Regions from separate parts of the Ruegeria sp. H3 genome, predicted to be linked through region 4. Evidence: riboswitches for the same ligand, from Rfam matches in the RefSeq annotation. Region 4 holds a riboswitch; each other region holds the start of a gene.

Region 1 (7,808 bases), on a different contig from region 4:
GGCGTGCCGCTTTCCTTCATCGGGGGCGGGATATGGCCCAGCGTGACAGCCCCAATCCGGCGCTTGGCCTGCGCGGCCTCGCCCGGGTCGTTGACAATGAAGGGATAGATCACCGGCAGGTCACGGATCAGCGCCTCGGGCCAGCAATTCGCCGACAGCGCAACGGATTTGCCCGGAAGCCATTCCAGCGTGCCATGCGCGCCGATATGGATCAAAGCGTCTGCGCCCAATCCTTTGCGTAGCCACAGATAGAAGGCGACGTAGCTGTGACGCGGGGTGCGAGACAGATCGTGATAGTCGTCATCGCGCAGCTCGGGCGTGCCGCGTTCGGGTTGCAGTGTAACCATCACGTTGCCTCGGCGCAGGGCGGTGAAGTGGAACGCGCCCTCGGTAAAGATCGGGTCGTCCTCGGGCTTACCCCAAACGGTTTGCAGATCGGTGCGCAGTTGCTCGGACAGGTCTGCTAGGGCTGCCTGGTAGTCTTCCAAAGACCATGAAATGCGCGCATCCAGCAGGGTTTCAGCAATTGGTTCGGCCGGTGCGGTGCGGTAGCCCTCGGCCTGAAGATCGGCCAGCATCGCCTCGGCCGAGGCCAGCGCGTCGAGGCCCACCGCGTGCGCCATTTGCCAGTCCTTGCCGGGGTAGGTTGATAGCACCAGTGCGGGTACTTGATCTGCCTTGGGCTTGTTATGAAGGGTCAACCAGCCTGTGACACGGTTGATGATCGCTTCGATCCGCTCTTGCTCAGCCCGGTGGGCAAAGCGGGAATATTCCAGATGCGGATCACGCTTGCCCGGTTCCTTGAATGAGGCAATGCCCGCTGAAATGCGCCCGTCCACTTCGGGCAGCACCACATGCATGGCGAGATCGGCAGGGGAGAGACCTCGTTCGGCCTCGGCCCAAGCCTTGCGTCGGGATGTGGCGAGGGCCATCTGAAATACCGGCACGCCCGCCGCGTCCAAAGGAGACGTTCCCGATGCGCCTTTGCCCGAGAAAGAGGTGGCGTTGATGATCGCCGAAGGTTTCAGCGTGACGATGTTGTCACGCAGCCATTCAGCGGCAGCAGGTGCTTTGAGCGAAGGGGCAAAGAGGCCCACTGCGTCGAACCCGCGATCCCGCAAGCTGCGGATCACGGCGGCGACAGGGGCTGTATCCGCCGATGTCAGATAGGCGCGATAGAACGTGACGATGATACGTTTTGCGTTGCCCGAAAAGGCCGCCTCAACCGGGATCACGCCGCGAACAGGACACCACGCGCCGGATTCGGGCAGGGTTTTAGCCCCCATAACAGGGCCGGCATAAAGCCCCGCCGCCAATGCCATCTGCGCCAAGGCAGCCTGTGCCGCGACCTCTCCGCCGGTGTCGCAGAGATGCGCCAGACGGCGCAGGGTCGAGACGGGTAGGGTGGAATATTCATCCAGCCGCGTATCCTCACGTCCGTCGGCGGGTAAGACGGCCAAAGCGATCCCCTTGGCCTGAGCCAGTGACAGAACTTGCTGTAACCCGTAGGCCCAGTAAGGCACGCCGCCAATCAGACGGATCAGAATGCCCTTGGCACCCTCAAGCGTCTGTTCCACGTAGGTGTCGACGGACAGAGGATGCTTCAACGCCGTCAGGTTCGCCAACCGCAGGGTCGGCATTCGCCCTTCCGGTCCGCCACCGCGATGCCAGCCTGCCGCGAAAGCGCCCAGGTCGCTGTCCGAGAAGGACAGCACCACCAGATCCGCCGGGCTCTGGCCCAGATCGGTTGGGGTTTCCGTTTCTTCTAACCCGTGGCTTTCGCGGAAGACGACGTGCATGGGCCTTACTCGGCGGCCTCGGTGACACCCGCGAGGATATCGCGGATTTCTGCTTCTTTGATGTCGTCATGCTCGGCGATCACCACCATGCGCGAGCGGCGTTCTTCGCCGGGCCCCCACGGGCGGTCATATTGATGACGCACGCGGGCACCCACGGCTTGCACCAGCAGGCGCATCGGCTTGCCTTCGACGGCGGCATAGCCTTTGACGCGCAAAATGTTCAGCTCAGTGGCCAGAAGTTCGATCTTGGCGACCAGATCGGCTGGATCGGACTGTTCCGGCAGATCAACGATGATGCTTTCGAAATCGTCATGCTCGTGATCGTGGTGACCGTCGTGATGCGACGGGCGGGCGTCCATGTCATCCTCGGCTGCGGCCTCAAGACCCAGAACGACCCGTACGTCCACGGCGCCTTCGGCAACTTCGACAACGGGCAGCGGGCGAGGGGCCTCAGTGGCGATGATCTCTTTCGCTTTGGCTACGCCTTCAGGACCGGCCAGATCGGGCTTGGTCAGCAGAATGATGTCGGCGCAGGAAATCTGATCCTCGAACACCTCGGCCAAGGGTGTTTCGTGGTCAATCGAGTCATCGGCCAGACGTTGCGCATCCACCGCTGCCACATTTGGCGCAAAGCGACCGGCGGCGACAGCTTCGGCATCGGCCAGAGCGATCACACCATCGACGGTGATTTTCGAGCGAATATCCGGCCAGTCGAAGGCTTTCAGCAGCGGCTTGGGCAAGGCGAGCCCAGAGGTTTCGATCAGAATATGCTCAGGGCGCGGCTCCAGTGCCATCAAGGCTTCGATGGTCGGGATGAAGTCGTCGGCCACGGTGCAGCAGATACAGCCGTTCGCCAATTCCATGATGTTTTCTGCCGGACAATCGGGGATCGCACAGGATTTCAGGATGTCGCCATCGACGCCAACATCGCCAAATTCGTTGACCACCACCGCCAGACGCTTGCCCTGCGGGTTCTGCATCAGGTGCTTGACCAGTGTGGTTTTGCCCGAACCCAAGAAGCCAGTGATCACGGTGACGGGGAGTTTTTCCAAGTTGCTCATTTCAGGGCTCCAATCGGGGGAATACGGGCCGCACAGTTTTTGCGGAAATGTTCAGGACGTTCGCGCCATTTGACCAAACCATCGTCAGTGGCCAAATACTTGGTCACACCTTCGATGATCGTTTCGACATGGTCGGTTTCGTTGAGGTTTTCGTAGACAAAAGTCCAACGCGTGGGTCCGCCCCGCAACACGATGGAACATCCTTGATCGCAATTTGACAGGCACTCCACGGGTTTCAGATGGATCCCATCTGGCACGCCCGCCTGTTCCAGCGCCTTATGCAGCAAAGCGCCGGGGCGCTGGGTGTCATCTTCGATTGCCAGGCCACGGCGGCATGTCGTGCAGACCAGCAGTTCAACTGGTGCGGCTTTACTCATCTCTCTCATCCCCCTTAATCAAATCTGGGGGACGGGGTTTCATGTGGGCCGATCCAAGCCCCACACCGGAACACCCCGTCCGGTTTCATCTTCGGGCGCTGGCAGGTCTCCCGGCTTGCGGATGTCAGGGTGTATACCCTGTCGGATGTCCTGCCTTCCCAGCCTTTGGCCAGTGGCTTTGGGCACCCTCTCCGGTCACGGTCGCGGGGGCGGCTGCGTTTGGCGGTAAACCCGTTGACGCATTCCCTTTTCATCCTCTTACGAGGACACCAACGGATCGGACATGCGGCACTGATACGGTGCTTGTCAAGCGTGTCGCCGACAACCGCAACGTCGGGTGCAGAAAAACGACCTGTGGCAGTCGCTGGGCGGCATGGCTGGCTTAGCCTGCGGCTTTCGAAAGGTTTAACAGCGACCACGTCACTGAACCAAATGTTTGACGAATGACTAGACTGCTCTTCATAACTGAAGGCACAGGCCAATGGTGGGGGCGTTTTGCTCTGGAATCTGGAAGCTTTGTGAGAGTGGTGGGCGACCCTGGAATCGAACCAGGCGTGCGTCTCCGCGAGGGAGTTACAGTCCCCTGCCACACCTTGCGGCCTGTCGCCCACTGTCAGGCGTTGCACCTGACGTGGAGGCGTGATTACTAGCGGACCAAAGGAGCGTCAACAGGAAAATACGGCATTGACGCAGGAAAGCGAATTCATGGCCCGGAGGCCCTCAGAATGAAAAAACCCAAGTGGGTTGTTGAAAAGGAACAGGCGCGAAAAGCAGCTGCGGCAGAGACGGTTTGGCTGTTTGGTTTGCACGCCGTGCGCGACGCCTTGATGAACCCCAAACGCCAGAAACTGCGCCTGATTGTGACGCGAAATGCGCGGGACAAGCTGCTCGAAGCCATTGAATTCGCGGGGATCGAGGCCGAGATGGTTGATCCGCGCAAGTTTAGTGCCCCGATCGATGCGGGTTCGGTGCATCAGGGGGCAGCGCTTGAGGTTAAGCCGCTGGAGTGGGGCGGTTTGGCCGAGAACTGCATCGGACGGGAACATCCCCGCGTGATCCTACTGGACCGTGTAACGGACCCACATAATGTGGGTGCGATTCTTCGGTCAGCCGAAGTACTGGGTGCAAGTGCTGTGATCGGAACCCGGCATCATTCGGCCCCTGAAACCGGGGCACTGGCCAAGACCGCCAGCGGCGCATTGGAACGTCAGCCTTATCTAAGGGTGCGCAATCTGGCCGATGCCATAACCGAGCTTCAGTCGATGGGATTTCTGGTGCTCGGTCTGGATGGCGAGGCGAATGAAACTATTGAAACAGCCCTGGGGAACCAAAGGGATCGACCTGTGGCGCTGGTATTGGGTGCTGAAGGGCCGGGATTGCGGCAAAAGACCAAAGAGACTGTGGATCAATTGGTGAAAATTGACGCATCCGGGGGATTTGGGTCACTGAATGTCTCAAATGCTGCCGCAATCGCCCTATATGCCTCTCGGCACCATTAGACAGGAGATCGCTATTTCCGGACCGTCCAAAATCGCAACCTGCTGCTATTGCGGTACTCGGGCTGCCCTGGTTCTGACCGGGAAGAAACGGCACGAGCTGAGTTGCTCAAGCTGTGGTGCGCCTCTGCACGACCTTAAGATGTTGCCAAAGCACAAGGTTCAGAAATCAAAGCCTGCTCGTACGGCGATCAGCCACGTAGCACCCCCGAAATCGCGAAAAAAGAAGAAGAAAAAGAGCACGTTCTATCGTGTTCTGGATGAAGCCTGGGATGTTATAGAAGACATCTTTGATTAAGGGCTGCCATGCATTCGCAAGGATGTTCACATCCACGTCAACGGGGGTTTCACAGCGGTTCAAAAATTGCATCTTAGGTGCTCGATTCTTTGCTACAGGACCCAGATGCAAAACCGCCGTTTCATATTCGGTATACTGACAGCCATCGCTTTTGCACCTTTCGCTTGGGCGCAGGACAAACCTGTCTATTTTGCGACCGATGGCGCTGCGATGGCGGGGTATGATCCAGTGTCCTATTTCGACAGTACAGTACCGGTTCGGGGTGAACCAAGCATTGCCGTCATGTGGAAAGGGGCCCAGTGGCATTTTGCGTCGCAGGAAAATCGCGAACGGTTTGAAAGCAACCCGCGCGCCTTTGCGCCTCAGTTCGGGGGCTATTGTTCCTATGCGATGGCAAATGGTGTTCTGAAAAGCACTGACCCCATGGCATGGCAGGTCGTGGATGGGCGTTTGTACCTCACTCATTCCCCGGCGGTTGAGCGGATTTGGGAACAGGACAGGACGGCAAATATCCATCTGGCCGAAGAGAATTGGCCCGTCATTCTGTACGAAGACTAGGCAGATTTCCGTTTTTTGTAGAAAGTCATCACAAAAATGAGTGCTTGGTCTTTTTTTTAACCAGATCATGCCTAAATGTCACAGTGACCGCGGAACGGAACTGCCGCGGGTCATTTCACTGTCCCTCGTTCCAACAACTGGCGCCCAAGGCTTCTTGGGCGCTTTTTTCTTTTTTGCGGCTGTGATTAGGATGCGGCCATGGCTGACTATTCCGACGATCATCTGAAAACCATCCTGCACCGCACCAAAACCGTCGCGGTGGTTGGGGTGTCGATGAACCCGGTGCGGCCCAGCTATTATGTAGCGCGATATCTTTCGCTGAAGGGATATGCCGTCATTCCCGTCAATCCGGGCCACGCTGGCGAGGAATTATTTGGCCAAACGGTGCGTGGTGCGCTGTCCGAGATTTCTGAACCTGTCGATATGGTCGATATCTTTCGGCGCTCCGAGGCTGTTCCACCCATCGTCGATGAGGCGCTAGAAGTGTTCCCCAAGATTCGGACCATCTGGATGCAGATCGGAGTCGAGCATCCTGAGGCTGCTGAAACGGCGCAGGCCCGCGGGGTGGATGTGGTAATGAACCGTTGCCCCAAAATCGAATATCAGCGCCTGTTTGGTGAACTGCGGATGGGCGGGTTCAGCACTGGCATCATCTCATCGAAGCTTTGAACCTAGTTGGCGACATAGGGTTTCAACCGCGCCACTTGCTCGAGGCGCCGTTTTTCTAGAACAACATCGCGCGGAATCCAGTCATATCGGCTGTCATCTGACAGCGGGGACCAGAACAAAACCCCGCCATAGCGCCAAGGGTCCAGCACAACGCCCTCATACATCGAGTCTCCGGCACGGCTGATAATCGCTGTGCTGTGATCAATACGGAAAGGGTTGTCGGCATTGGCGATGGCGCGATGCAGCGTAAGTGTTTCGAAGTTTTCCTGCTTCAATCGACGCTCGATATCTTCAGCCCAATGCCAGCACAGCCCGCGCGGGCGCAGCCCCCTGTTGACCTTCGTGTTGTGGATCAGCGGGGGATCAGTGATCTGATATTCCTGCGCCAGCTGGGCTGTGTAGGCATAGGCGATCCGGGCGGCGCGGTCGGCTTCTTCTGGGTCAATCCCGGGCCCTAAGGACCGAATCTCGACTGCAAGACGCTGAACCTCATCCCCAGTCTGCAGGGGAGGGGTAGTGCAGGTTGCCAAACCCACAAGAGCCAGAATAATTGCCAAAGCTTTGATCATTCCGATTTTCCCTACTGGGTATCTCGAAGGATCATAAGGCTGGGATTGACGGATCGGAAGCTTACTTAGCGCGCGGCCTTTTCCGCAATACCGCTGGTGCCCTGACGTCGTTCGAGTTCAACCAGCACATCATCCAGCGCAACATCGCGCGCGGCAAGCATCACCAACAGGTGGTAAAGCACATCTGCCACCTCGGAGGTCAGCTTGTCCTTATCGCCTTTGACGGCTTCGATGATCGCCTCAATCGCTTCTTCCCCGAATTTCTCGGCGCATTTTTCTGGGCCCTTGGCCAGCAGTTTGGCGGTCCAGCTGGAGTCAGGGTCAGCCCCTCTGCGGGCTTCGATCGTCGCGGCAAGTTCTTGGAGAATGCTCATGTCAGCCTCATCGGAATGCCCGCAGCGGCCATGTGTTCCTTGGCCTCGCGGATTGTGTATTCGCCGAAATGGAAGATCGAGGCGGCCAGAACTGCGCTCGCGCCACCCTCAATAACACCTTCGACCAGATGGTCGAGGGTGCCAACACCGCCACTGGCGATCACTGGCACGTCCACTGCATCACTGATCGCCCGGGTCAGGGGCAGGTTGAACCCGGCCTTGGTGCCATCACGGTCCATAGACGTCAGCAGGATTTCTCCTGCACCTTTGGCTACAACCGTCTTGGCGAACTCGACCGCATCGATCCCTGTGGGTTTACGCCCACCATGGGTGAAAATCTCCCATTTCCCAGGGCTTACGGTTTTGGCGTCGATGGCACAGACGATGCACTGACTCCCAAACTGGTCTGCAGCTTCGGCGATCACATCCGGGTTGGCGACAGCAGCCGAGTTAAAACTGACCTTATCCGCTCCCGCCAGCAGCAGCGCGCGCACGTCATCCTTGGTGCGCACGCCTCCACCTACGGTTAGGGGTACGAAGCATTGTTCGGCAGTGCGCCGGACCACATCGAACATCGTGCCGCGGTTTTCATGCGTCGCGTGGATGT
Region 2 (7,808 bases), on a different contig from region 4:
TTTGGGCACCATTCACCCGATCCCGGAATGCTGACGCAATAGGGCTCGTCCATCACGGTGGCATAAGGTGAATAGCCCAGCTCCAGCGCTGTGGCATAAACAAAGGGCTTGAATGAGGACCCGGTCTGGCGCAGTGCCTGAGTGGCCCGGTTAAACGCGCCCGAGACCCGGGTTTTACGTCCGCCGACCATGGCGCGCACCGCCCCATCCGCTGACATCACGACAATCGCCGCCTGCGCCTTGGACCCTTCGCGCACCTTTTCCTGAAAGATGTATTGCAGCGCCTCTTCGGCAGATTTCTGGATACGCTGATCCAGTGTGGTGCGGATCACCACATCTTCGGTGGTGTTGCGCGTGAAAAACTCCGGCCCGCTGGCCATGACCCAATCGGCGAAATAGCCGCCCGCCCGCGCAGCGGCAGCGGCGGATAGTTCTGCCGGACGCGCACGCGCCTCGCTGGCCTGTGCGCCTGATAGATACCCCTGATCCTCCATTAGACCGACCACAAGCCGGGCGCGATCTTGTGATCGTTGCAAGCTGTTGGTGGGGGCATAGCGCGTGGGTGCGACCAGCAGTCCGGCCAGCATGGCCGCTTCGGCCGGAGAGACCTCGGCTGCTGATTTGCCAAAATACCGCTGGCTGGCAGCTTCGAACCCACGTGCACCGGCCCCCAGAAACGCACGGTTCAGATAGATCGTCAGGATTTCGTCCTTGGAGTATTTAACCTCCATCGCCAGCGCATAGATCGCCTCTTTGCCCTTGCGCCACAGCGAGCCCTGACGGCAATCCGCTTCATACGCAGCCTCGGACTCCCATTCGGTTGGGTCATAAGGCACACCCAGACACAGCAGCTTGGCTGTCTGTTGAGTGATGGTCGACCCGCCATGGCCCGACAGCGGCCCACGCCCTTCGCTCAGGTTGATACGCACCGCGCTGGCAACGCCGCGCGGGCTGACGCCGAAATGGCGATAGAACCGCTTATCCTCGGTCGCGATGACCGCGTTTTTCAGATGGGGTGAGACCGTATCTGCCGTGATCACCCCGCCAAACTGATCACCGCGCCAGGCAAAAACCTTGCCATCCCGATCCAGCAGGGTCACCGATCCGCGCGCGCGCCCGTCCAGCAGGGCATCCGCATCGGGCAACGAGGTATAGACAACGCCAACTGCCAAAGCGATCAGCATCGCGACAACAGCGCCCACGCGCCATGTGACACCCCAGATCAGTCGCCAGACCCAACGGAACAAACGGCGGAAAAACCCCCCGCCATTGCCACCCGAACGCTTGCGGGTCTTCTTTCGAGCCGTCTTGCGCGTTGCCGTCTTTCGGGCGGTGGATTTCTTACCCGCCGGTTTCGCAGCCCGCTTGGTCGTCGAAGGCTTGCGCCCCTTCGACGGGTATCGTTTATCCGCGACCAATCTTGGCTTGCGGCGCTTGGACTCAGTCATGCTCAAACTCTGCCCGGTTATTCTTTTGGCACACCATACCCCGGCGACATAGCTATGTAGAGGTCCGATTTTCCGGAATTTTCCCTCTCATATTCGCCTAATTTTTAGCCGTTCGGCAAGTTTTGTGCAAAAATTGTGCAACTTTGCGTCATTTTCGAACCGTTTAACGACGGGGAATCGTTCCTAAACGCCCCTCCTCAGGCTCTTTTTCTGCAGGTGCAAACAAGCCGGTGTGACCGGAGAAGCAGAGGGGACTGACGTGAAACTCATCATAGCGACAATCAAGCCGTTCAAGCTCGAGGAGGTGCGCGAGGCACTGACCCAGGCTGGCGTGCGCGGCATGATGGTGACCGAAATCAAGGGCTTCGGCTCACAATCCGGTCACACAGAAATCTATCGCGGCGCAGAATACGCCGTGAACTTCGTACCCAAGATCAAACTGGAAATCGTGGTCCCAGCCACGATGGCCGACCAGATTGTTGAGACCATCACCAACACCGCCAAGACCGGCAAGATCGGTGACGGCAAGATTTTCGTCCTTGATGTCGAGCAGGCCATGCGCGTGCGGACCGGGGAAACAAACGAAGAGGCGCTCTGAGCGCCGACACTCACATAAATTCGAGGACTGACAATGAACCTGATGAAATCTCTCATCCCTGCCGCCGCGCTTGTCGTGCTGCCGCAGATGGGTCTGGCACAAGAGGCTGCCACCGGCGAAGCCGCGCTGCACACCCAGTATATCTTTACCACCCTGCTGTTCCTGATGGCGGGCTTCCTGGTCTTCTTCATGGCGGCAGGCTTTGCCATGCTGGAAGGCGGTTTGGTGCGTTCCAAGAACGTCGCCATGCAGATGACCAAAAACGTGGCACTGTTTTCCATTGCCGCGATCATGTACTGGTTGATTGGCTTCAACACAATGTATCCCGGCGACTTCAATGGTTTCTTTGCCATTGGCGGCCCAACCGTGCTTGATCCAGTTGGTGTTGACCCGGCCGAGGCTGCTTTGGACTATGCCTCAATCGGTTCGGACTTCTTCTTCCAGCTGGTCTTTGTGGCTGCAACCGCCTCGATCGTGTCCGGCGCCGTGGCCGAACGGATCAAGCTGTGGCCGTTCCTGATCTTCGTGGTCGTGCTGACCGGTATCATGTACCCGATCTCTGGCTCCTGGCAGTGGGGCGGCGGCTGGCTGTCCGAAGCTGGCTTCTCGGATTTCGCTGGTTCTACAGTTGTGCACTCTGTCGGTGGCTGGGCAGCTCTGGCTGGCTGTCTGATCCTTGGCCCGCGTATCGGCAAGTATAAAGACGGCAAGGTTCACCCGATGCCCGGTTCGAACCTGGCGCTGGCCACCTTGGGTACTTTTATCCTGTGGCTGGGTTGGTTCGGCTTCAACGGCGGCTCACAGCTGGCTATGGGCACCGTGGGTGACGTAACCGACGTGTCGCGCATCTTTGCCAACACCAACATGGCTGCCGCATCTGGTGCTGTTGCTGCCCTGATCCTGACCCAGGTTCTGTACAAGAAGCCTGACCTGACCATGGTGCTGAACGGCGCGCTGGCCGGTCTGGTCTCGATCACCGCTGAGCCTCTGGCTCCGACCTTGTTCGGCTCGCTATGGATCGGTGCAGTTGGCGGCATCATCGTGGTCTTCGCGGTTCCGATGCTGGACAAGTTCAAGATCGACGACGTTGTTGGTGCCATCCCTGTTCACCTGTTCGCAGGCATCTGGGGCACCATCGCCGTGATCTTCTACGGCGAGGCCAGCCTGATTACCCAGCTGACCGGTATCGTCGCATACGGTGTGTTCACCTTCGTCGGCGCTCTGATCGTATGGTCGATCCTGAAAGCGGTAATGGGCATCCGTGTCAGCGAAGAGGACGAGATCAACGGCCTCGACATGGCAGAACTGGGTATGGAAGCCTATCCGGAGTTCTCGAAGGGCTAAGAGCTTACCAAGTTGAACAAAAAAACCCGGGCGTTCGCGCCCGGGTTTTCTTTTTCCTGAGACAGGGTTCAGACGCCGACGTCGACAATCGCCTGCGCCAGAATCGGTACGGTCGTCGCGTTCAGCCCGGCAATATTCAACCTGCTGTCGCCGACCATGTAGATCCCGTGATCGTTACGCAGTTGCTCGACCAGTTCAGGGGCCGCGCCGAGGCGCGAGAACATGCCGCGGTGCTGGGCGACAAAGCCGAACCGGTCTGATCCGGTCAGACGCTGCAACTCGTCCGCCAGTTGCTGACGCAGGCCCAGCATGGACAGGCGCACCTCCTCCAGCTCAGCGGCCCAATCTGCGCGCAAGGCGTCGTCGTTCAGGATGGTGGTCACGACCCGTGCGCCATGGTCCGGCGGAAACGAGTAGTTCTGGCGGTTCAGGAAGGCCAGCGTGCTCTGGTTCAGCGCGGTCTGCGCCACATCGTCACTGATCGCCATCAGCAACCCGGTGCGTTCACGGTAAACGCCGAAATTCTTCGAACAGGACGCCGCGATCAGGCAGCGCTTGACCGACGATGCCACCAGACGGGTTGCCTGCGCGTCTTCCTCAAGACCGTCGCCGAAACCCTGATAGGCGATGTCGATCATGGCAACCAGCCCAAGCTCGTTGATCAGGTTCACCACCTCTTGCCACTGCACGGGGTTCAAGTTTGCGCCGGTTGGGTTGTGGCAGCAACCATGCAGCAGAACCACGTCGCCCGCCTTGGCAGTTTTCAGGTCCTCGATCATACCGTCGAAATCGACGCCGCGGGTTTCGCCGTCGAAATAGCGATACGGAACCGCCTCGATACCCAAGTAGCTCAGGATCGACAGGTGGTTTGGCCATGTCGGGTTCGATACAAACACGCGCGCCGCAGGATTGGCCATGCGGATCATCTCGAACGCCTGACGACAGGCACCCGTCCCGCCCGGTGTCGCAACGGCGGCAATATTGGCACGCGGTACTGCGTCGCCGAGGATCAGGCCGATCATCGCATCGGCATAGGCCGGATCACCTGCCAGTCCCGTATAGGCTTTGCTCTCCTGCTCCTCCAGAATGCGCTTTTCGGCGGCTTTGACCGCTCGCATAACCGGGGTAACACCTTCGGCATTCTTGTAGACACCAACACCCAGGTCGATCTTCTGATCGCGCGGGTCTTCGCGGTACATCTGCATCAGCGCCAAGATTTTGTCGGCGGGCTGCGGTTTGAGGTTCTCGAACATCAGGTCTCTCCGGTTGCGACGGGCAGGGTTGGGAAAGCACCCCATTCAGCCCAGGAGCCGTCATAAAGCGCGTGGTCTTTTTTGCCCATGCGTTCAAGCGCAAGGCTTAGGATTGCAGCGGTCACGCCCGAACCGCACGAGGTGATCGCCGGTTTGGTCAGATCCACGCCTGCGGCCTCAAACACGGCGCGGCACGCATCGGGCGACTTCATTGTACCATCACTATTCAACAGGCTGCCAAAGGGCACGTTGCGCGACCCTGGTATGTGGCCAGATCGCAGCCCTTCGCGCGGTTCAACCTCGGTTCCGGCGAAACGGGCGGCAGCACGGGCATCGATAATCTCATGATCAGCCAGTTTGGCGGCCGCAGACACTTGTGTCACGTCGCGTACCAGATGGTTCTGCACCCGAACGGTCATATGCCGATCCCGGATCACCGGGGGCAGATCTTCAACCTCTCGCCCTTCGGCCTGCCATTTCGGCAAACCCCCGTCCAGAACGGCGATGTTCTCTTGGCCCATCAGGCGGAACAGCCACCAGACCCGCGCGGCCGACATCAGCCCGGCCCCGTCATAGACGACCACCTGATGACCATCGCCGACGCCCATCGCCCGCAGGCGTGACATGAACTTCTCGACCGGCGGCGCCATATGTGGCAAGTCCGAACGTTGGTCCGAAATGTCATCAATATCGAAGAAGCGCGCGCCGGGGATGTGGCCCGCATCATATTCCGCCTTGGCATCGCGGTTCTGCGCAGGCAGGTACCACGATCCATCCAGGATCCGCAGATCCGGGTCCTTCAGATGGGCGGCAAGCCAGTCGGTGGAAACGAGGGTTTTGGGATCGTCTTGCATCAAAGCCTCCCCTAAGCGAGTCTGAGTTTCCCTATATCCGAGCGGACAAACGTGCAAGCCATGCCAAGGCCTGCACCCCCCGGCGCGCTGACAATTTTTTCCAAACATACACGTTTGCCTGCTTGACAGGCGGCACCCCGTGCCAGACACCTGCCGGACATGGTTTCCAAAGGGGAATTCCCCCTGAGGAACGAAAAGGGAATCCGGTGCGACAGTAGCTGTCAATTCCGGAACTGCCCCCGCAACTGTAAGCGGAGTTTCGCCCCATCATGGCCACTGACCGAAGCAATCGGTTGGGAAGGCCGGGATCGAAGCCAATCCGCAAGTCAGGAGACCTGCCATGTGCAAACCGGGCGAAAGCCCAATTTTTAAACCTTTCTGCCGTCGGGTGTGACGGGAAGGAGACCAAACTATGCATATCGAACCGGGCGTCGTAAATGGCGCCAAACTTGTCTTGAGCTACGCCACCGCAACTGGCGCAGGGCTCTATGCCGCTAAACTGGCATGGGACAGCCTGAAAAGCAGCGGCCTTGCCAGCCTTGCCATTCGCTCAGCCCTGACCATTGGGCTGGTTTTCACCTTCTTTGAGGTGTTGCCGCACTTCCCGGTCGGGGTGTCAGAGGTTCATTTTATTCTAGGATCGACCCTGTTTTTGTTATTCGGTGCGGCCCCTGCCGCCATCGGCCTGATCGCGGGCTTGTTTATTCAGGGGTTTTTCCTGGCGCCTTTCGACCTGCCTCAGTTCGGGATGAACATGACAACGCTGCTGGTACCATTGTTTGCCTTGCAGGCCTTGGCCAACCGCATCATTGCGCCAAATACGGCCTATATTGATCTGAAGTATTCTCAGGCACTTGCGCTGTCGACGGCCTATCAGGGCGGTGTCGTCGTCTGGGTGGCGTTCTGGGCCTTTTATGGCCAAGGATTTGGTGCAGAAAACCTCGCCGCCGTTGTCAGCTTTGGCGCTGCGTACCTCCTGGTTATCCTGATAGAACCACTGGCTGATTTGGCCGTGTTGGCCGCAACAAAATCCATGCGGGATCTGGGCCGGATTGGGCTGTTCACACCGCGCCTTCACAACACTGCATAACTCTATTGCGCCGCGTTACCCTTCGCGGCGCAACCTGAAATGCTGAATAATCCCGATCACGCTAATGATGATCCAGAAGCCTTCAATCAACATTGACGCCAGATTGAAGTTCTGAAGCAGCGAATAGACAATCAAAACAGACCCCAGCAGGTTCACCACGGGAAACGCCAGATCTTCGGAATTCATATACCGCATCTGCGTCGCGAAATAGGCGGCAACCACGATCAGAGCCCCGAAGGAACCGATGGCGTCCACGATGGTCAGACTGTTGAAAAACTCACTCATCAATGAACCTTGCCGTTTTCCTGAACATCCGGCTGTTGCGCATAGTGATGCATGTTCAAAAACGCCGCCCCTTCAGCACCTGCGCGATATCCGTGCGGGACATCCGCTGCAAATCGAAGTCCCTGCCCCGTTTGCAAAGACACCCAAGCCTCACCTTTCAGAATGTCCAGCGTGCCGCTGAGCACAAAGACCTCCTCGGTCACACCAGCGGCATGGGCAGGGGACTCATGGCTTTGGTTCGGGTCGAGGTTGACGTGAAATGTCTCTGCCCCCAAGGCCGGATCAAAGGGGAAAACGATCTTGACCTCGATACTGCCGGGAAAGGTAACGGTTTGAAAAACCGACGGATCACCATTCACGGTGTCGATCAACGCGCTGAGCGGCAGCTGAAATCCTTTGGCAATCTTCCAGAGCGTGGCGATCGTCGGGCTTGATTCGCCGCGTTCGATCTGACCTAGCATCGCTTTGCTGACACCGGTGATTTCGGCAACTTTCGACAGGCTCAGCCCCGAAGCGGCCCGCACATCCCTTAGTTTCAGTGTTATGTCGTCCGGAGCCATGCCGTTGTCTTTCGAATCCTCTTGTGCGTTATAGCGCACATATGGTACGTGCGCTATAACGCACATTCCCCGCATATCGCAACCGGGGCAAAAGGGAAACAGCATCATGCCAATGTACCGATCCAGAACCTCTACCCATGGCCGCAACATGGCCGGTGCCCGCGGCCTGTGGCGTGCCACCGGTATGCAGGACGATGATTTCGGCAAGCCGATTATCGCCATTGTCAACTCCTTCACACAATTCGTGCCGGGTCACGTCCACCTGAAGGATTTGGGCCAGATGGTCGCGCGTGAGGTTGAAAAGGCTGGCGGTGTTGCCAAGGAATTCAACACCATCGCGGTGGATGACGGCATCGCCATGGGCCACGACGGGATG
Region 3 (7,808 bases), on a different contig from region 4:
TCATCTGGATGGGGGCCCATCCCGCCATGGCTGCGGTGCCAACCTTTTTGGGCGATCTGATCTTTTGGCCGCTCGATGGCGCGCAGAGACTTACGTCCGAGGGGGCAAGACTGCTCAGCGCGATCGGCGGGGGGATCATGGTCGGTTGGGGTATCCTGCTCTGGGCGCTCGCGGGCGAGGGGATGCGCATTGCGCCTGGATTCTCAAAACGGGTCATCCTTCTATCGATCTGGACATGGTTCTGCGTCGACAGCCTGGGGTCTGTGCTGGCGGGCGCGCCGTTCAATCTGATCGGCAACCTGGTGTTCCTGGGGATGTTCACCATTCCGTTTCTGGACCGTTTCGCCTCAAAGGGTGCATCGACAGCAAAAGCCAGCTAAGGGCGTTTCCAGCCGAGGGCCTCATGAACGTTCTGTTTCATGGGCCCAGATGCCGGTGGGTGATGTCGATATCAACGACGCACGGCGCAGAAACCCCAAGTTTTTCTGCCAGCCGGCGCGAAAATGAAACGGTCATGACGGCGGTTTGATTGATCCGTGTGTCACTGGCGACAAGGGTCTTCAGCTCAGTGGTGCTGGTTACTGCACCGAACATAGTACGCTCGGTTTCGACCACTGTGCCGTGCCACTGATTTGGGCCTTGTTTGGTCCAGCGCACATCTGCATCCAGCACGCGGTTAAACTGTTTGAAATCGAACGGGGCCTTAAAGGTCATCGAGTCGTGATACAGGATTTCGGTCTGGGGCCCGCTTTTGATCTCTTGCTGAATCTCAGGTGTGCAGCCGTTGACCTGACGAACGGTTGTTGCGCCTTGCCAGACACCATCTTTGGGCCGGATATCAGCAGCCAAGGCCTTTTGCGCCGAGGCGATGCCAAAAGCCAGCAGCATTGCAAGCAACAGCAGCAGGGCTTTTTTGGTGTCCGTATCCAGAACACGACCGGATTTGCAACGTCTTTGAATGAAAATGCGTTTTCTGTGCTTATGTTGCACGTTTCTACTCCTTTGTTTCATGCCCCTGCGTAATCACGCGGTGGTAGGGAAAAGCTAAGCCGAACAACATGTTTTAAGCGTCTCGACCCATCGGCGAGAACAGTTCGAGGTGTCCTTCTTGACCGGATGGGACGGAATTTAATCGGATGAAGGATAGTTTGGTGCTGCATCTGATCTGGGCGTTTTGCCGATGCGCCCGTGATGGGGTGCATGTCGAAACGCCTTGTCAGTCACACGCCCGACGGTGCCTGACCGTCATCAAAACAGTAAGAAGATTGAGGAAATTCATGACATTGAATTCTCGTAGTTGCGGAAGGTTTGCCGCAATTGGATTTGGCGTTGTGCTGAGCAGCACCCCACTATCCGCCCAGGTTGCCAATACCTTATCGGCTTCGGACAAAGACTGGGCATTTTACATCGGCGCAGGCGGTGGATTGGTCCCCGAATATCAAGGATCGGATGAATACGAACTGGCACCGCTGGTCACCTTTGAAGGCGTCTGGCGAGACAGGTTTGTTATCTCGGATCAGGGGCTGGGCGCCTTTCTTTACGATCAGAATGGGTTTCGTGTGTCTGCGGCTGTTGGCTATGGCGGCGGACGGGACGAAGACGATAGCGACGATCTGAAAGGACTGGGCGATATCGACAATAGTGCCGTGCTGTCGCTGGGTACTCAGTTCGATATAGGGCAAAGCCTGACCGCGACGGCGGATGTCAGAAAGTTCCTGGGTGGCTCGGAAGGCACCGTTGTGTCGCTGGGTCTGCAAACGCAGGTGCCGTTTGGCGTGATCCGTGGTGCGCTGGCCCCCACAGGTCGGCCTTACAGCGACGAAACCAGCCAAAGCGGCGTTGTCCTAATCGGCGGGGTCTCTGTCGATTGGGCGGATGAGGACTACAACCAGAGTTTCTTTGGTGTGACCTCAGCGCAATCTGCTCGTTCAGGTCTGCGCCAATACCGTGCGGAGTCCGGTGTAAATGCGCTGAATGTCGAACTTGGGGTCAGCAAACAGATCGGCAGAAGCTGGGGTGTCACCGGCCTATTGGCCTATTCGCGCCTGTTGGGAGACGCGGCGGACAGCCCGATTGTGAAATCCAAAGGAAACTATGCAGCCGTCGTGTCAGTCGCCTACCAGTTCTAAGACCTGACAAACGATACCTCGTCGACTGGGCCAGCACGGTGATCGTGCTGGTTCAGTTGCTTCCCAGACTAGTTGCGTACGTCAGAAGGCGTTTTCCCAGTCTCGCGCTTAAAAGCCTTGTAAAAGGCTGAGCGTGAATTGAAGCCAACATCATACGCGATGTTCAGAATGGTCTCGTCGGTCGAGGTCAATTGCTCGATTGCGTCATTGATCCGCCATCGGTTGATATAGTCGAAGAACGTACTGTTCAGTTTGGCATTCAACGTTTGCGAAACATAGTGCGATGTGACACCGATATGCTTGGCCAAATCCCACAGGCTAAGGTTCGGTTCGCGATAGAGCAGGTCCTGGCTCATCGCCGTTTCGATTTTCTTCGCAATCCGTGCGGCGCGTTCTTCGTCAAGGGCAGATTTCTTGTACTTGCGCTCGGATGGCTCATCCGGGTCCGGCGGGTCTGAGACAGGTGTTCGGGTCAGGCCGGGACGTTGGCGTAGGCCCCATATGCCAATGACCCAGAATAGAAACAGCAGGGCAAGGCTTTCTAGGAAATCAAGCAGCTCGTCTTGCACCTCGAACCCGACGGCCTCGGACACTGTAAGTATGCTGACAGCAGCCGACAGAAACCAAAATGACATCGCTGCCAAAGTGATCACCCAAACCCAAGTCAGCTCTCGGTTTTCGGTGCTTGCAAACACTTCGCGCAACCGTTTTCGGTAGGTCATCAACATGCGGATGATCAGGATCAGGTAAACGGCCATTATGATCCGAAACAGTACGTCAGCGGTCAAAACCGCCAAGGCGATCAACACAAACCGCAACAACCGGGGATCGTCCTCAGGTAGGTCAACATCGCTCAGATCCGTTGGCAGAAACATCAGCGATGACATGAGCAGCCCGGATATGATGATCGGGGGTAGGTGATACCGCAGCCTAGGCTTGGGCGCTTCATCCGCTTCGCTGGTCAAGGCGCGGACATAAAGCCAGAAAAGAAAGGGGCTTGCGAAATCAAACAGAACGACAAGCACGCTAACGCGCATCACAAGATTGAACTCGTCCTCACTTCCTGACGCGTCGGCGATCAAAGCGCCAAGAGAGGACAGGCCCTGTATAAGAAACAGCGCGGCCAGGGGCATGAACACACCGGTATCACGCTTTCGTAGAAACAGCAGGTTAGCACAAAACAGGCAGAGCCCGATAAAGGCGGTATCAACGAATTGGGTGGCGGATTCCAAAATTACTTACTCTCTGAAAATCGACCACGGATGGTCTTGCGCTGCAGCCTCTTCATGCCCTCTACAGCATGCGATCTGACATCTACCAATTTCATGGGATTTGTCGTCTCTTTTGATCGGACAGGACGTTTGAGACTGCGTTAGACAGGTTTAATCTATATTCTTGCGCGGCCGTTCGGCGCGCTACGACTTGGCGTGGCGTGCCAGAAACTGCGAGAACCGGGCCAGCCCGGCTTTCAAATCTTCGGTTGGGTTGGTGTATCCAAGCCGCAGCCAGCCCTCCACGTCCATTGCGCTGCCCGGCGTCAGCATCACACCTTCTTCTTGCAACAGCGTCACGCATAGATCGCGCGAAGACATTGGTAGTTCGTATTTCAACAAGGCCGTAGTGCCGGATTTTGGCGGCACCCAGCTAAGCAGCGGTTCGTTTACGATCCAATCCTGAACGATCCGCAAGTTTTCGCGAGTGATCCGGTGCGCCCGCGCCAGTATCTTGTCGCGATGTTCCAGCGCCATGGCGGCTAGCATTTCGTCGATCTTGCCAACCGATATCGTGTTGTAGTCCCGGTGGATCATCACGTCATGCAGCATTTCTTTGGGTCCGGCGATCCAGCCAACCCGTAACCCGGCCAGCGAATAGGCCTTGGACATGCCCGCCGTGCTGATCCCTTTTTCGTACAGGTCTGCGACTGCGGCGGTGAAGCCGTCGCCTGTCTGATCTGTTCCGCGATAGACCTCGTCACAAAGCAACCAGGCATCGACACCACGTGCGATTTCGACGATTTGTTCCAGCAATGTGCGATCCATCAGCGCCCCTGTCGGGTTGTTGGGATTGTTGATCGCAATCAGGCGCGTATCGGATCGCACCATCGCCCGCAACTCGTCCAGATCGGGCAAAAAGGCGTTTTCAGGCCGTAAGTGCAGCAGTTCGATTTCGGCACCGATGCTTTCGGGGATGGAATAGTGTTGCTGATAGGTCGGGATTACAGAGATCACGTGATCACCACGCGAAACCAGCGTCTGATGCACCAGAGAGTTCGCGCCGATGGTCCCGTGCGTTGTTAGGATGTTATCCCGGCCCTGACTGTCATAAAGGCCACAGATCGCATCGCGCAGGCGTTCTGACCCTTCAATTGCGCCATAGGTCATCTTCATGGATGACAGATCGTTCAGAATGCTATTGTGCTGGCCCGCCATGTCGAACAGTTCGCCCAGCGTGATGGACTGAACGCAGGTCTCAGCCAGATTGAGCTCGCAGGTCGTCTCGAACTCATTCATCCACATCTCAACACCAAAGGGTCTGATTTCCATTGGGGCTCTCCTACTTTCAGCATTTGGGGCGATGGCACGTAACGGACGCACGGTTATGAAGATGTCTTATACCGCCAAACCAGCCAAGCGGAAGATTGCGGGTTTGTGCCTGAAATGTATCCAGGGGTTTTACTGCACAAACCCGGATCCGACCCGAACATCGAGATGTCTGTTTTGAAACTGAAAATGTCGCAAGTCTCTCAGCATAAGAACCGCGCGACTCTATCCTGTGCATGTGAGGTGCCGTTGTTTGAGTCTCAGACAGCGGAGAATTGGGAAGCCGGTGAAATTCCGGCACTGCCCCCGCAACGGTAAGGAAGGTCAGGTTCGGCAATCAACCACTGGGACGAGGATCCCGGGAAGGTGTCGCAACCGGGCGCAAGCCCCTTTCAAGTCCGGAAACCAGCCTTGCAGATATGTCAAACCGCGGGTGGCGGTGGGGGCACATGTTTCGGACGTGATCCTCGCGCGCCTCCGGACGGTTCCTCCTTGTCATCTGCCCAAGCAATGCCGCGGGGCGCGGCAGGAGAGCCAGAAATGAACAGCATTCAAAGCCTGTTGGCACGTCGCATCCCTGGTCACGCGCTCGAGCAGGCCTTTTATACAGACCCTCAGGTTTTTCAGGCCGATCTTGAAGCCATCCACTACCGCGACTGGCTGTTTGCCATTCCGGCTTGTGAACTGGTGAAAGCAGGGGATTACGTAACCTATACCGTTGGTGCCTATCGCATTATCATTGTGCGTGGTGCTGACAACCAAATCAGGGCGTTTCACAATACTTGCCGCCACCGTGGCTCGATCATTTGCAAGGCTGCAAAAGGCAATGCGCCTAAGCTGGTTTGCCCCTATCACCAATGGACCTACGAGCTTGATGGTTCATTGCTGTGGGCGCGCGATATGGGGCCGGATTTCGATCCGAAACAGCATGGGTTGAAGACCGTCCATTGCCGTGAGCTTGCCGGGTTGGTTTACATCTGTCTTGCGGACAACGCCCCAGATTTCGACATGTTCGCCAGTACCGCGCGCCCTTATCTGGAGCCGCATGATCTGGGCAACGCCAAAGTGGCTTTTGAAAGTTCGATTGTTGAGAAAGGCAACTGGAAGCTGGTTTGGGAAAATAACCGCGAGTGTTACCACTGCGGTGGCAACCATCCCGCGCTATGCCGCACATTCCCTGATGATCCTGCAGTCACAGGGATCGAAGGGGGTGAGACGCCGCTGCATATGCAAGCGCATTTTGACAGGTGCGAAGCCGCCGGGATGCCCTCGCAATTCTACCTGCATGATGACGGACAATTCCGTATGGCTCGGATGCCTCTGAAAGAAGGAGCGCAAAGCTATACGATGGATGGAAAATCCGCCGTGCGGCGCTGGCTTGGCCGATCGCCTTTTGCGGATGCAGGTGCGTTGTTGAAATTTCACTATCCAACTACCTGGAACCACTTTCTGGCTGATCATTCCATCGTGTTCCGCGTAACACCAATCAGCCCGACTGAAACCGAGGTCACAACCAAATGGCTGGTTCACAAGGATGCCGTTGAAGGGGTCGATTACGATCTGAAACGTCTGACCGAGGTCTGGATTGCCACCAATGACGAAGACCGTCAGGTGGTCGAGGATAATCAGCTGGGTATCAACAGCCCGGCCTATCTGCCTGGCCCGTATTCGCCGACGCAGGAATCCGGTGTGCTGCAATTCGTGGATTGGTATTGCAACACGTTGGCCGGTCGGTTGGCCCCCGAAACAATGGCGGCGGAGTAACGGTGATGAAAGATCTCAACGCGGTTGTGAATATCTGGCAGGACAGCGAAACACTGGAATGCGTCTCGGTCGTGCCCGAGATGGCAAATACGGCCAGTTTCACCTTTCGCGCTCCGTCTGGGTCGATGTTTGCGTACCATCCAGGGCAGTTTCTGACTTTGGAAATCCCGGCTCCTGGACAGCCGGGTGGGGTTGTGCATCGCACCTATACGATTTCTTCTTCTCCCTCGCGGCCACGGTCGATCACCATCACTGCCAAGGCCCAGCCCGACAGTATTGGAACGCGCTGGATGCTGGACAACCTGCAACCCGGCATGCGGATCAAAGCCATCGGACCAGCCGGGCTGTTTTCGAATGTTGAAAGCACGGCTGGCAAATATCTATTCATCTCTGCTGGGTCCGGGATCACCCCGATGATGTCGATGACCACCTGCATGTGGGACGAGGGGCGTGATCTGGATATTGTCTTTATCAACTGCGCAAAGCGACCGTCCGAGATCATCTTTCGCCAGCGGCTGGAACACATGGCCAGCCGAACCCCTGGCCTAGATCTGAAATTCGTTGTTGAAGAGCCCGACCGCTATCGCCCTTGGACGGGGTATCAGGGGCAGTTCAACCAGTTGATGCTGGGCCTGATGGCGCCTGACTATTTGGAGCGTGAAGTCTATTGCTGCGGCCCGGAACCTTTCATGCAGGCGGTACGCGATGCTCTGGTCGGGCTGGGCTATGATATGGACAACTATCATCAGGAAAGCTTTGGTGCCCCGGTTGAAACCGAGGCCGATCAGCCAGAGCTGGATGATGTTATCCCAGATGATGACAGCAAGGCTGAGATTGTGTTTGCAAGCTCCGGCGTGACTGCCAAAGTTGCCGAAACCGACACGGTTCTGGTCGCTGCACGGTCGGTTGGGTTGAACATCCCCTCGGGCTGTACGTTCGGCGTTTGCGGGACCTGCAAGGTTAGAAAAACAGCAGGTGAGGTGCATATGGTCCACAATGGCGGGATATCCGAAGACGATATCGAAGCCGGTTACATTCTTGCCTGTTGTTCCAATCCGATCGGTAGGGTTGAGGTGGAGGTTTAGTCTCAAAACCGCCCCGGAATGCGCCCGGGGCGGTTGGTTTGATCTTACTATGACACGGTGAACTGCCCCATCATGCCGCAATCTTCATGTTCCAGGATGTGGCAGTGATACATATAGGGCGCGTCAGAAGGCGCATCATGGTCGAACCGCACCAGAACTTCGGACCAGCCATCCTCGACATGGACCATATCTTTCCAGCCTTGCGCATAGGCGGGGGCGGGGCCTCCGTTTTGTGAGAGAATGCGGAAGGAACAACCATGGATGTGAAAGGGGTGCAGTTGATCATCAAC
Region 4 (7,808 bases):
CATGGCGAACAGGGCCGCACCACCGATGAAGGTCTGTGTCGGCTCGGCTGTTACGGCTTCCCAATAGGGCAGCTCGGTCGCGCTGAACTCAAATGGCAGGTCTTTCTGCAGCAGGCCGCCAAACGAGCCCGAAGACCCAAGCCACATGGCAACTTTGCCTTCTTCGAACGGCTTGGCATTGTCGCCCCAGCCGGTGCCGTACCATTCAAACAACCCGTTTTCTTTCCAGTCGCTCACAGCCTGGAAATGGGCCTTGATGGCGTCGTTGTTGATCAGGATTTCGGTGTCGGTGCCGTCATAGCCGTTGTTGTTGGTCGCAAACGGCAGGTTATGACGCGACATGAAGTTTTCGGTGAAGATCCAGGGCAGGTGCGACTGGCTGAGCGGGATATAGCCTGCTTCTTTCAGTGCCGGAGCGGTGGTGGACTGGAACTCTTCCCATGTCTTCGGGGGTGTGACGCCTGCGGCTTCCAGTGCGTCTACGTTGTAGTACATGATAGGTGTTGACGAGTTGAACGGCATGCCGATCATCTTGCCATCGCTGTCTGCGTAGAAGTAGCGCACGCCAGCGATATAGTCATTGATGTCGAAATTAACGCCATTGTTAGCCAGCAGGTCCTGAACTGGGATGGTCGCACCCTTGGCACCGATCACTGTGGCGGCACCGGCGTCAAACACCTGCATGACGTTGGGTTGTTCGCCCGCGCGGAATGCAGCGATACCGGCGGTCAGCGTTTCTTCGTAGCTGCCCTTGTAGACCGGAGTGATTTTGTATTCGTCCTGCGAGGCGTTGAAATCCTCTGCAATTTTGTTGACGGTCTCGCCCAGCTGGCCGCCCATTGCGTGCCACCAGGTGATTTCGGTTTCGGCAAAGGCTGTGGTCGCGGTAAAGGCGACGGCGGCAGCAGTTGCGCAGAACTTAAGGTTGGTCATTTTGATCCTCCGGTTCGGTCTCGGGCATTTGCAGCGAAGCACCCGATGGCAGGTTTCTGCCAGGTTGTTTTGCAGGGCCCCCCTGCGGCGTGTCTCACGCGCAGCCTCCGACCCGCATCACGTGTCACGCGTGGATTCTGCACACGTGGTCACATACTGTTAACGTATGACAGTTCAGTGAAAGATTTCTAGCAATATTGACAAATTCTACCAAATCGAAGGACAGGATGGGCGTGGCTCAGGATCATGATAAACCTGCCGATAGGCGCCGCCGGGTGACCGCGCAAGCCGTTGCAGATGCGGCTGGTGTGTCGCGTTCAGCGGTTTCACGCGCTTTTACGCCAGGTGCGTATCTTGATGAAAGCAAAAGAAAAATCATCGAGAAAGTGGCCCATCAAATGGGCTATCAGCCAAATGCATTGGCTGCCGGGTTGAAGGACGGGCGCTCGCATCTGGTGGCCGTCTTTGTCGGCAATATGCGCAGTACATATGATTCCGAATTCGTGAGCGCCTTGGTCGGGGAACTGAACGCTTTGAACAAATGGCCGATTCTCATCGATGGCGGGGATCAGCGTGCAGAAGACGCGATCGAGCAGGTTTTGCGCTATCCATTGGACGCTTTGATCCTGCGTGGTGGCAGCATGCCGCGCGCGTTGGTCACGCGGTGCACCAAGTTCGGTGTGCCGATGATTTCCACAGGCCGAATCGTCCAGGCACCGGGTGTCGACAATGTCTGTTGCCGCAATGCCGACGGTACGGGGCTTGCGGCCCAGGTGCTGGTCGACAAGGGGCGCACACGGTTTGGGTATCTGGGTGGCGCCCCCAGTTTCTCGTCATCGGCCGAGCGTAGATTGGGTGTGATCGGTGTTTTGGACAAAGCGGGGTTAAAGCTGATTGCCGAAGCCACAGGGGATTTCACTGTTGAGACAGGGCACGAGATTGCGTTGAAACTGTTGGCCGAGCATAAGCTGGACGCGTTGGTTTGTGCCAACGACGCCAGTGCGATCGGCGCGCTGACCGCCGCGCGAGAGTTGGGTTTGGACGTTCCGAGTGATCTTTCACTGATCGGGTTTGACGATATCGAAATGGCCAGATGGCCAAATTTCGATCTCAGTACCGTCAACAACCCGATTGATGATGCGGTTGATCAGGTCATTGCGTTGCTTGAACGCAGGCTGGCAGAGCCGGGCAAGCAAAGCGAAACCATTATGATTGATCCGTTTTTCGTCCCGCGTGGAACGCATTAGGTCAAACGTTTCGCGCCGATTTGAACAGGTACAAGAATACGAAAAGCGACCCGATTGATGTGGTCACGATGCCGACTGGTAACTCCTGCGGGGCCAGCAGCAGTCGGGACACGATATCAGAGGCGGTCAGAAGGATGGCTCCAACGATGGCCGAGGTGATCAGCAGGTTGCGGTGTAGCGTTCCTGCGATCCCCCGCGCGATATGAGGGACCATCAGACCGACAAAGCCGATGACACCCGCGACCGACACGAAGCTTGCCGTGGCCAAAGCTGCAACAAAGAACATGCGAAAGCGCAGACCCTGAACCGGGATACCCAAGGTGGCAGCGGTGAAATCTCCGGTCAGAAGGGCGTCAAGCCAGCGGCTTCGATAGAGTGCATAGCCCAGGATCAGGGCTAGTCCGATCAGGACCAGTGGAAATGTCTCCCACCGCGCAAGGCCCAGTCCGCCCAGCATCCAGAAGATCACGGAATGGGCGGCGCGGTTGTCTCCGGAAAAGATCAGATAGTTAGTGATGGCGGAGAACAGGAAAGACACGGCAAGCCCTGCCAGGATCAGTTTTTCCGGTGCGCTTGTGCGCAACCCCTGTACCAAGGCCAACACAATGCCCGATGCGATCAAGCCACCGCAAAACGCAGCCAGCGGCAGGGTCCAGATGCCCAGCACATCGCCGGTGACCGTGATGACCAGAACAGCGCCCGCAGCCGCGCCCGACGAGAGACCGAATAGAAATGGGTCTGCCAAGTCGTTGCGCGTGGTGGTCTGCAGAACCACCCCCACAACACCAAGCCCCGCACCGATGACAGCGGCGAACAGCGCACGCGGCAGGCGCAGATCAAACACGATCCGATGCAGCGGCGACATCTCGCCTTCTGACAGACCTGTGCCCAGGCCGATGGCGGCAATGACATCTGCCACCGGGATCGGGGTTGTACCGTAGACTGTCGACAGCAGCAAAAGGGCGGTCAGAACGACCGCCCCCAGCACAACTATCCGGCCCGTATGGACCATATCAGTTGGTCGCCGTCGGGTGCATCGCATCCGCCATCTTCTGGATCGCGTCAATGTTTGCCGGTCCCGGTGTCAGCTCTTCGTAGCGCAGACCGATCCAGCGTTCATTTTTCACAGCGTCTGTTTGGGACATCACCGGGTGCTCTTGCAGGAACTTGAACGTGTCCTCTGCCCCGTTGCCGGTCTGATAGTCAAGCAGCACCAGAAATTCCGGGTTCGATGCAGCAACCGCTTCCCACGAGGTGCGGCCCCAGCTGGTATCCATGTCATGGGTGACGTTTTCGCCGCCAGCCGCTGCGATCATCGCATCGGGGATGGCGAATTTGCCAGCGGTAAAGGGTGCATCTGCCGGGCCGTCCAGCAGGAAGACACGGGGTTTGGCCAGATCGGTGGTTTTGGCTTCAATGGCAGAAAGCTGTTCTTTCCAGCCTGCAACCAGTTCCTCGGCCTTTTCTTCGACATGCATGACCTGACCCAGGCGCAGCACATCGTTGAACAACAGGTCCATGCTGGCCTCAGGGCGGTCCTTGTCCATATGCACGCAGCTTTCGGTCAGGATCATTGTCTTGATGCCGAACGGGGCCAGAGTGTCCGGGGTCACGTCACCACCGGGCTTCATGCCGTAATACCAGCCTGCGAAGAACAGGTCAGGTTCTGCCGCAACCAGGTTTTCGACGGTTGGGTATTTCGGCGCCAGTTCCGGGATTTCACCGCGCAGCTTATCGAAATCAGGGCTTGTCTTGTACCAACCGGTGATACCGGTCAGGCCAACGATGTGTTCTTGCAGGCCCAGCGCAAAGGCCATGTCGGTCATGTTCATGTCATGCACCACCAGCCGTTCCGGCTTCGCGTCGAACACCAGCGGTTCTCCGCAATTGTCCACGGTCACCTCATGCGCTGCTGCGCCGCTGGCCAAACCGGTGATCATCAAAGCTGACCAAAGCTTCTGTTTCATCGTTCTCTCCTGTTAAGATGAAAGCGTTCGTTTTCGGATATCCAGCGCCGGGATCACGCGCCCTTCGTGCTGGAAGCACAGGTAGTCAACACCAAACGTGTCGCGCACTTGATCCGGCGTCAGTATTTGGTCGACTGGCCCAAAGCCCGTCATGCGTGTGGATTTCATCAGCGCGACATGGCTGGCGAATTCCGGGATCATGACAAGGTCGTGTACGATCATCACCACTGTTACGCCCAGTTCGGCCACCAGCGACAGCATGTGCCCCTTGGCATCGGGGTCCAGATGATTGGTGGGCTCGTCCAGAAACAACAGCGAGGGGTTCTGCGCCAATGCACGCGCGATATGGGCGCGTTGGCGTTCGCCGCCCGAGAGCCGCTGCATCGGCTTGTCCGCCAGATGGGTCAGCTCGGTTGTGCGCAGAACGCGTGCAAGATCCATCTTGTGGTCTTCTGCCGAGCGGTCGCTTTGAATGGGAATCTGGCCCAGCGCAACGTAGTCGCGCAGCTTTAGGCGGCCATCGGGCAGTTCCTGCTGACCAACAACCGCAATGGTCCGGGCGCGTTCCTGCGCAGACAGGCTGCGTAGGCTTTGACCGTTGATCCGAACGTCTCCCAGCGCCAGACGCTCGACCCCGCAGAGCAGGTTCAGCAGCGTTGTTTTCCCGGCGCCGTTGGGGCCCGCGATGGCAAGGATCGCCCCCTCGTCCAAAGAGAAGGAGACATCTTGCAACAGCACATCGCCATTCAGGGCGTAGTATTCCAAATTGTCGGCGACCAGAAAGCTCATGCCTTGTCCCTTTGGGGCAGCCGGGGCAGGCGGGCCAGTGTTTTGAAGAGCAGGGCAGGGGGCCGGTCTGTAGCGCTGGTCCAGCCGCTTTCGCTGTTGTGGAACTGATGGGCGAATGCGGCGATTGCATCCAGATCAGTGGTGCTTTGGATATCGCCAAACAGGTACTGCGCTTTGCCTTCGGCTTGAAGCCCTACGGTCATCGGGCGTTCACATCCCGCCATGCACGGGATCAGACGCGTTGCAAACCCATCGGGCAGGGCTGCGTCCAGGATGCTCTGAGCTGTGCTGGCCTCGATCTCACCCTGACAGGTCGAGCAGATCAGCACAAAATGATCAGCCGCGCGATGCATGGCCATCCTCAACGCGCAGAATGCCCGTGTCGAAAGTGCCAGTCCCGATAGGACGCGAATATGCCATCAATCCTCCTTGCGGGACGCCCCGTCCCGGGTTGGTTTCACAGGTGATGGCAGGTCTCCTGACTTGCGGGTCATCGCTTGGCCAACCTTCCCGGCCTTCTCGGGCCAGTGGTGATTTGGCGTCACTCACCGCTTACAGTTGCGGGGGCAGTTACGGACTTGGCCTGTTCCGATATTCCGGGGGCCGCACCGTATTCCCATTTTCATCCCGCACCCAAAGCTGCGGGAACCATCACAGGTCAGCTATTCTGGACAAGACACGCTTGTCAAGCAATCGCTGAGAGGCTCGGGTCAATCTCGGGGTAGATCAGTAATCCGCAACCAGCAGGAACTCGGCCTCGGTATCTTCGTCGATCGTGGCAAAGCGGGGAATGGGTTGTTCGAACACGTTATCGGTGCGGTCGTCGTTTACGGTTGAGACCTCGCCGATCAGGCAATCCCCACGCTCGGCCCAGAAGGCGTGCCAGATTCCGGGCATAAGGGTTACACTTTCGCCGGGTTTCAGGCGCAGCAATTCGCCCGGAGTGATGGTGATATCGCATCCGTCGCTGGGCACCACAACCGGTGTGTCGCGGTCTACGCTGCCATCGGGGTTCGAGGCATAGATCTCCATCACCAGATCGCCGCCGCCCCGGTTGATGATATCCTCGGCTTTGACGATATGACGATGCATCGGCGACAGCTGCTTGTCGCGCGAGATCAGCAGTTTTTCTGCATAAAGCATCCCACGACCCTGGCTCAGATCGTTCTCATCCCCATTGCGCAGGGTGAACAGGAACAGGCCAAGCTCATCAAATTTGCCTTGCCCGTAGTCGGTGATGTCCCATCCCAGTCCCCGGGCGCGGATCGTGTCGGCCTTGGCGCTGCGCATCTGATCCGGAGACCAGTCGGCAAAGGGGGGCAGGATGAAACCGAAAGACTGGATAAAGGCCTGTGCATCGGTCTTGATGTGGTTGATGTCGGAACGTTTCATGTGACTTCCCTTTTTGGGACTAGAGCTCGTGCGCCCAGGGCGGGTTGGCCCCGGCACGCGATACGGTGACTGCTGCAACATCTGCACCCAACGCTAAAGCTGCACGCAGGCTTTCTTTTGTCAGATCGCGCAGCCCGGCTTTGGTCAGATGTCCGGAACGGTGAAGTTCCGCCAGCACGCCAGCGTTGAACGTATCGCCCGCCCCCACCGTATCGACAACCTGAACCGCTTTAACCGGTATCGTGGTTTCCGAGCCATCGCGTAGATAACCCGAAGCCCCCTGGCTCCCACGTGTAACAATCACAACCGCGGGACCGGCTTGCAGCAACAAAGGCACTTTCTCGGCATGGGTTTCGGGCCCCGGAATGATCCAGTCCAGATCTTCATCCGAGACTTTGAGGATATCGGTCTGCGCAATCATGGCATTCAAACGGGTGCGGTATCTGGTCTGATCCTGGATAAACCCCGGTCGGATGTTGGGGTCCAACATCACCGCTCGATCCGTCCCGTGATGGCTTAGCAAGGCAGCATAAGCATCGGCGCAGGGTTCGCAGGCAAGACTGATACCGCCTAGATACAGGGTCGAGATGGCGGGCAGTTGGTCGGGCATATCCTCGGGCCGAAGCATGCGCCCGGCAGTGTTCTCGTCAACGAAGTTGTACGATGCATGACCATCGACCAGTTTCACAAACGCCAAAGTGGTTGGGCGGTCGCTGGTGATCACATGGGAGGTATCCACATGGCTCGCTTTCAGCGTATCCGCCAATTGTTCACCAAACATATCGGACGACAGGCCGGTCAACATGCCAACAGGCGCGCCCAATCTCCCCAACGCGATCGCCGTGTTGAAAATTGCACCTCCAGAATGGGGAACATACCCTTGGGCACCCGAGACTGTAGGCTCGGTGATCATATCGATCAGCGCTTCTCCGCAGCACAGGATCATCCCGCGTCCCTTCATTGAGAATTGTCAGGCGGTTCTACCGCATGAGGGCATTTTTGCAGAAGTTGTTAGCGCCAACAATGCCAAATTCGACCTGTTCTGAGACATAGAGGTCCATTCCGCGCCGCAGCTCGCTGAACCGGCCACCATTGTTGAAGGCATCCAGAAAACTGTCTCCGAACAGCCAGCGGTTTTTTTCCGCCACGCCACCGACCAGAAAGACGCCGCCAATTGGCATCAATGTAACGGCCATATCCCCTAGCAAAGCGCCCAGATGCGTTGTGAACAGCGATGCGGTTTGAACCGCGTGTGGATCAGTGCCGGATCGCGCATCCTGCAGGATATCCCGCGCCGGGCGCGCGGAGATATTGGTTTGACCCGCCGCCATTGCTACTGCTCGGTACAAGATCGGTAATCCGGTGCCGCTGAGGAACATCTCAGCTTCCAAACTCAGGCTGTCGCCAAAAAAACACTCGGGCGCAATACGCCGGGCCGCGTCGAAGATATCAACCTCATCCCGGTGGCGCGGCGCAAGGC

The links. Region 4 has a riboswitch for cobalamin ahead of ACR0JE_RS13375 (DUF1636 family protein). Riboswitches for the same ligand answer to the same signal wherever they lie in the genome.
Region 1: another riboswitch for cobalamin. It lies ahead of ACR0JE_RS05285 (DUF1636 family protein); the one in region 4 lies ahead of ACR0JE_RS13375 (DUF1636 family protein).
Region 2: another riboswitch for cobalamin. It lies ahead of ACR0JE_RS13590 (energy-coupling factor ABC transporter permease); the one in region 4 lies ahead of ACR0JE_RS13375 (DUF1636 family protein).
Region 3: another riboswitch for cobalamin. It lies ahead of ACR0JE_RS09865 (aromatic ring-hydroxylating oxygenase subunit alpha); the one in region 4 lies ahead of ACR0JE_RS13375 (DUF1636 family protein).

Annotation. Positions count from the first base shown of each region.
Region 1 is NZ_JBQFOD010000003.1:173,257-181,064, reverse strand. It holds gene cobN (cobaltochelatase subunit CobN) at 1-1,799, opposite strand, end outside; gene cobW (cobalamin biosynthesis protein CobW) at 1,805-2,860, opposite strand; gene ACR0JE_RS05285 (DUF1636 family protein) at 2,857-3,237, opposite strand; cobalamin riboswitch at 3,321-3,526, opposite strand; tRNA gene ACR0JE_RS05280 (tRNA-Tyr) at 3,763-3,846, opposite strand; gene rlmB (23S rRNA (guanosine(2251)-2'-O)-methyltransferase RlmB) at 3,963-4,736, shown strand; gene ACR0JE_RS05270 (hypothetical protein) at 4,717-5,031, shown strand; gene ACR0JE_RS05265 (YHS domain-containing (seleno)protein) at 5,137-5,589, shown strand; gene ACR0JE_RS05260 (CoA-binding protein) at 5,788-6,258, shown strand; gene ACR0JE_RS05255 (hypothetical protein) at 6,261-6,827, opposite strand; gene ACR0JE_RS05250 (phosphoribosyl-ATP diphosphatase) at 6,893-7,201, opposite strand; gene hisF (imidazole glycerol phosphate synthase subunit HisF) at 7,198-7,808, opposite strand, start outside.
Region 2 is NZ_JBQFOD010000011.1:10,537-18,344, reverse strand. It holds gene ACR0JE_RS13615 (transglycosylase domain-containing protein) at 1-1,448, opposite strand, end outside; gene ACR0JE_RS13610 (P-II family nitrogen regulator) at 1,708-2,046, shown strand; gene ACR0JE_RS13605 (ammonium transporter) at 2,080-3,390, shown strand; gene ACR0JE_RS13600 (amino acid aminotransferase) at 3,459-4,643, opposite strand; gene sseA (3-mercaptopyruvate sulfurtransferase) at 4,643-5,497, opposite strand; cobalamin riboswitch at 5,641-5,854, shown strand; gene ACR0JE_RS13590 (energy-coupling factor ABC transporter permease) at 5,910-6,587, shown strand; gene ACR0JE_RS13585 (CBU_0592 family membrane protein) at 6,603-6,872, opposite strand; gene ACR0JE_RS13580 (helix-turn-helix domain-containing protein) at 6,872-7,432, opposite strand; gene ilvD (dihydroxy-acid dehydratase) at 7,539-7,808, shown strand, end outside.
Region 3 is NZ_JBQFOD010000007.1:4,503-12,310, forward strand. It holds gene ACR0JE_RS09840 (hypothetical protein) at 1-380, shown strand, start outside; gene ACR0JE_RS09845 (hypothetical protein) at 418-990, opposite strand; gene ACR0JE_RS09850 (MipA/OmpV family protein) at 1,278-2,129, shown strand; gene ACR0JE_RS09855 (helix-turn-helix domain-containing protein) at 2,198-3,361, opposite strand; gene ACR0JE_RS09860 (aminotransferase) at 3,545-4,672, opposite strand; cobalamin riboswitch at 4,894-5,097, shown strand; gene ACR0JE_RS09865 (aromatic ring-hydroxylating oxygenase subunit alpha) at 5,210-6,433, shown strand; gene ACR0JE_RS09870 (FAD-binding oxidoreductase) at 6,439-7,518, shown strand; gene ACR0JE_RS09875 (multicopper oxidase domain-containing protein) at 7,566-7,808, opposite strand, start outside.
Region 4 is NZ_JBQFOD010000010.1:136,607-144,414, forward strand. It holds gene ACR0JE_RS13350 (extracellular solute-binding protein) at 1-933, opposite strand, end outside; gene ACR0JE_RS13355 (LacI family DNA-binding transcriptional regulator) at 1,161-2,180, shown strand; gene ACR0JE_RS13360 (FecCD family ABC transporter permease) at 2,182-3,192, opposite strand; gene ACR0JE_RS13365 (ABC transporter substrate-binding protein) at 3,194-4,147, opposite strand; gene ACR0JE_RS13370 (ABC transporter ATP-binding protein) at 4,160-4,936, opposite strand; gene ACR0JE_RS13375 (DUF1636 family protein) at 4,933-5,289, opposite strand; cobalamin riboswitch at 5,388-5,604, opposite strand; gene ACR0JE_RS13380 (D-lyxose/D-mannose family sugar isomerase) at 5,663-6,328, opposite strand; gene ACR0JE_RS13385 (carbohydrate kinase family protein) at 6,348-7,274, opposite strand; gene ACR0JE_RS13390 (glucokinase) at 7,309-7,808, opposite strand, start outside.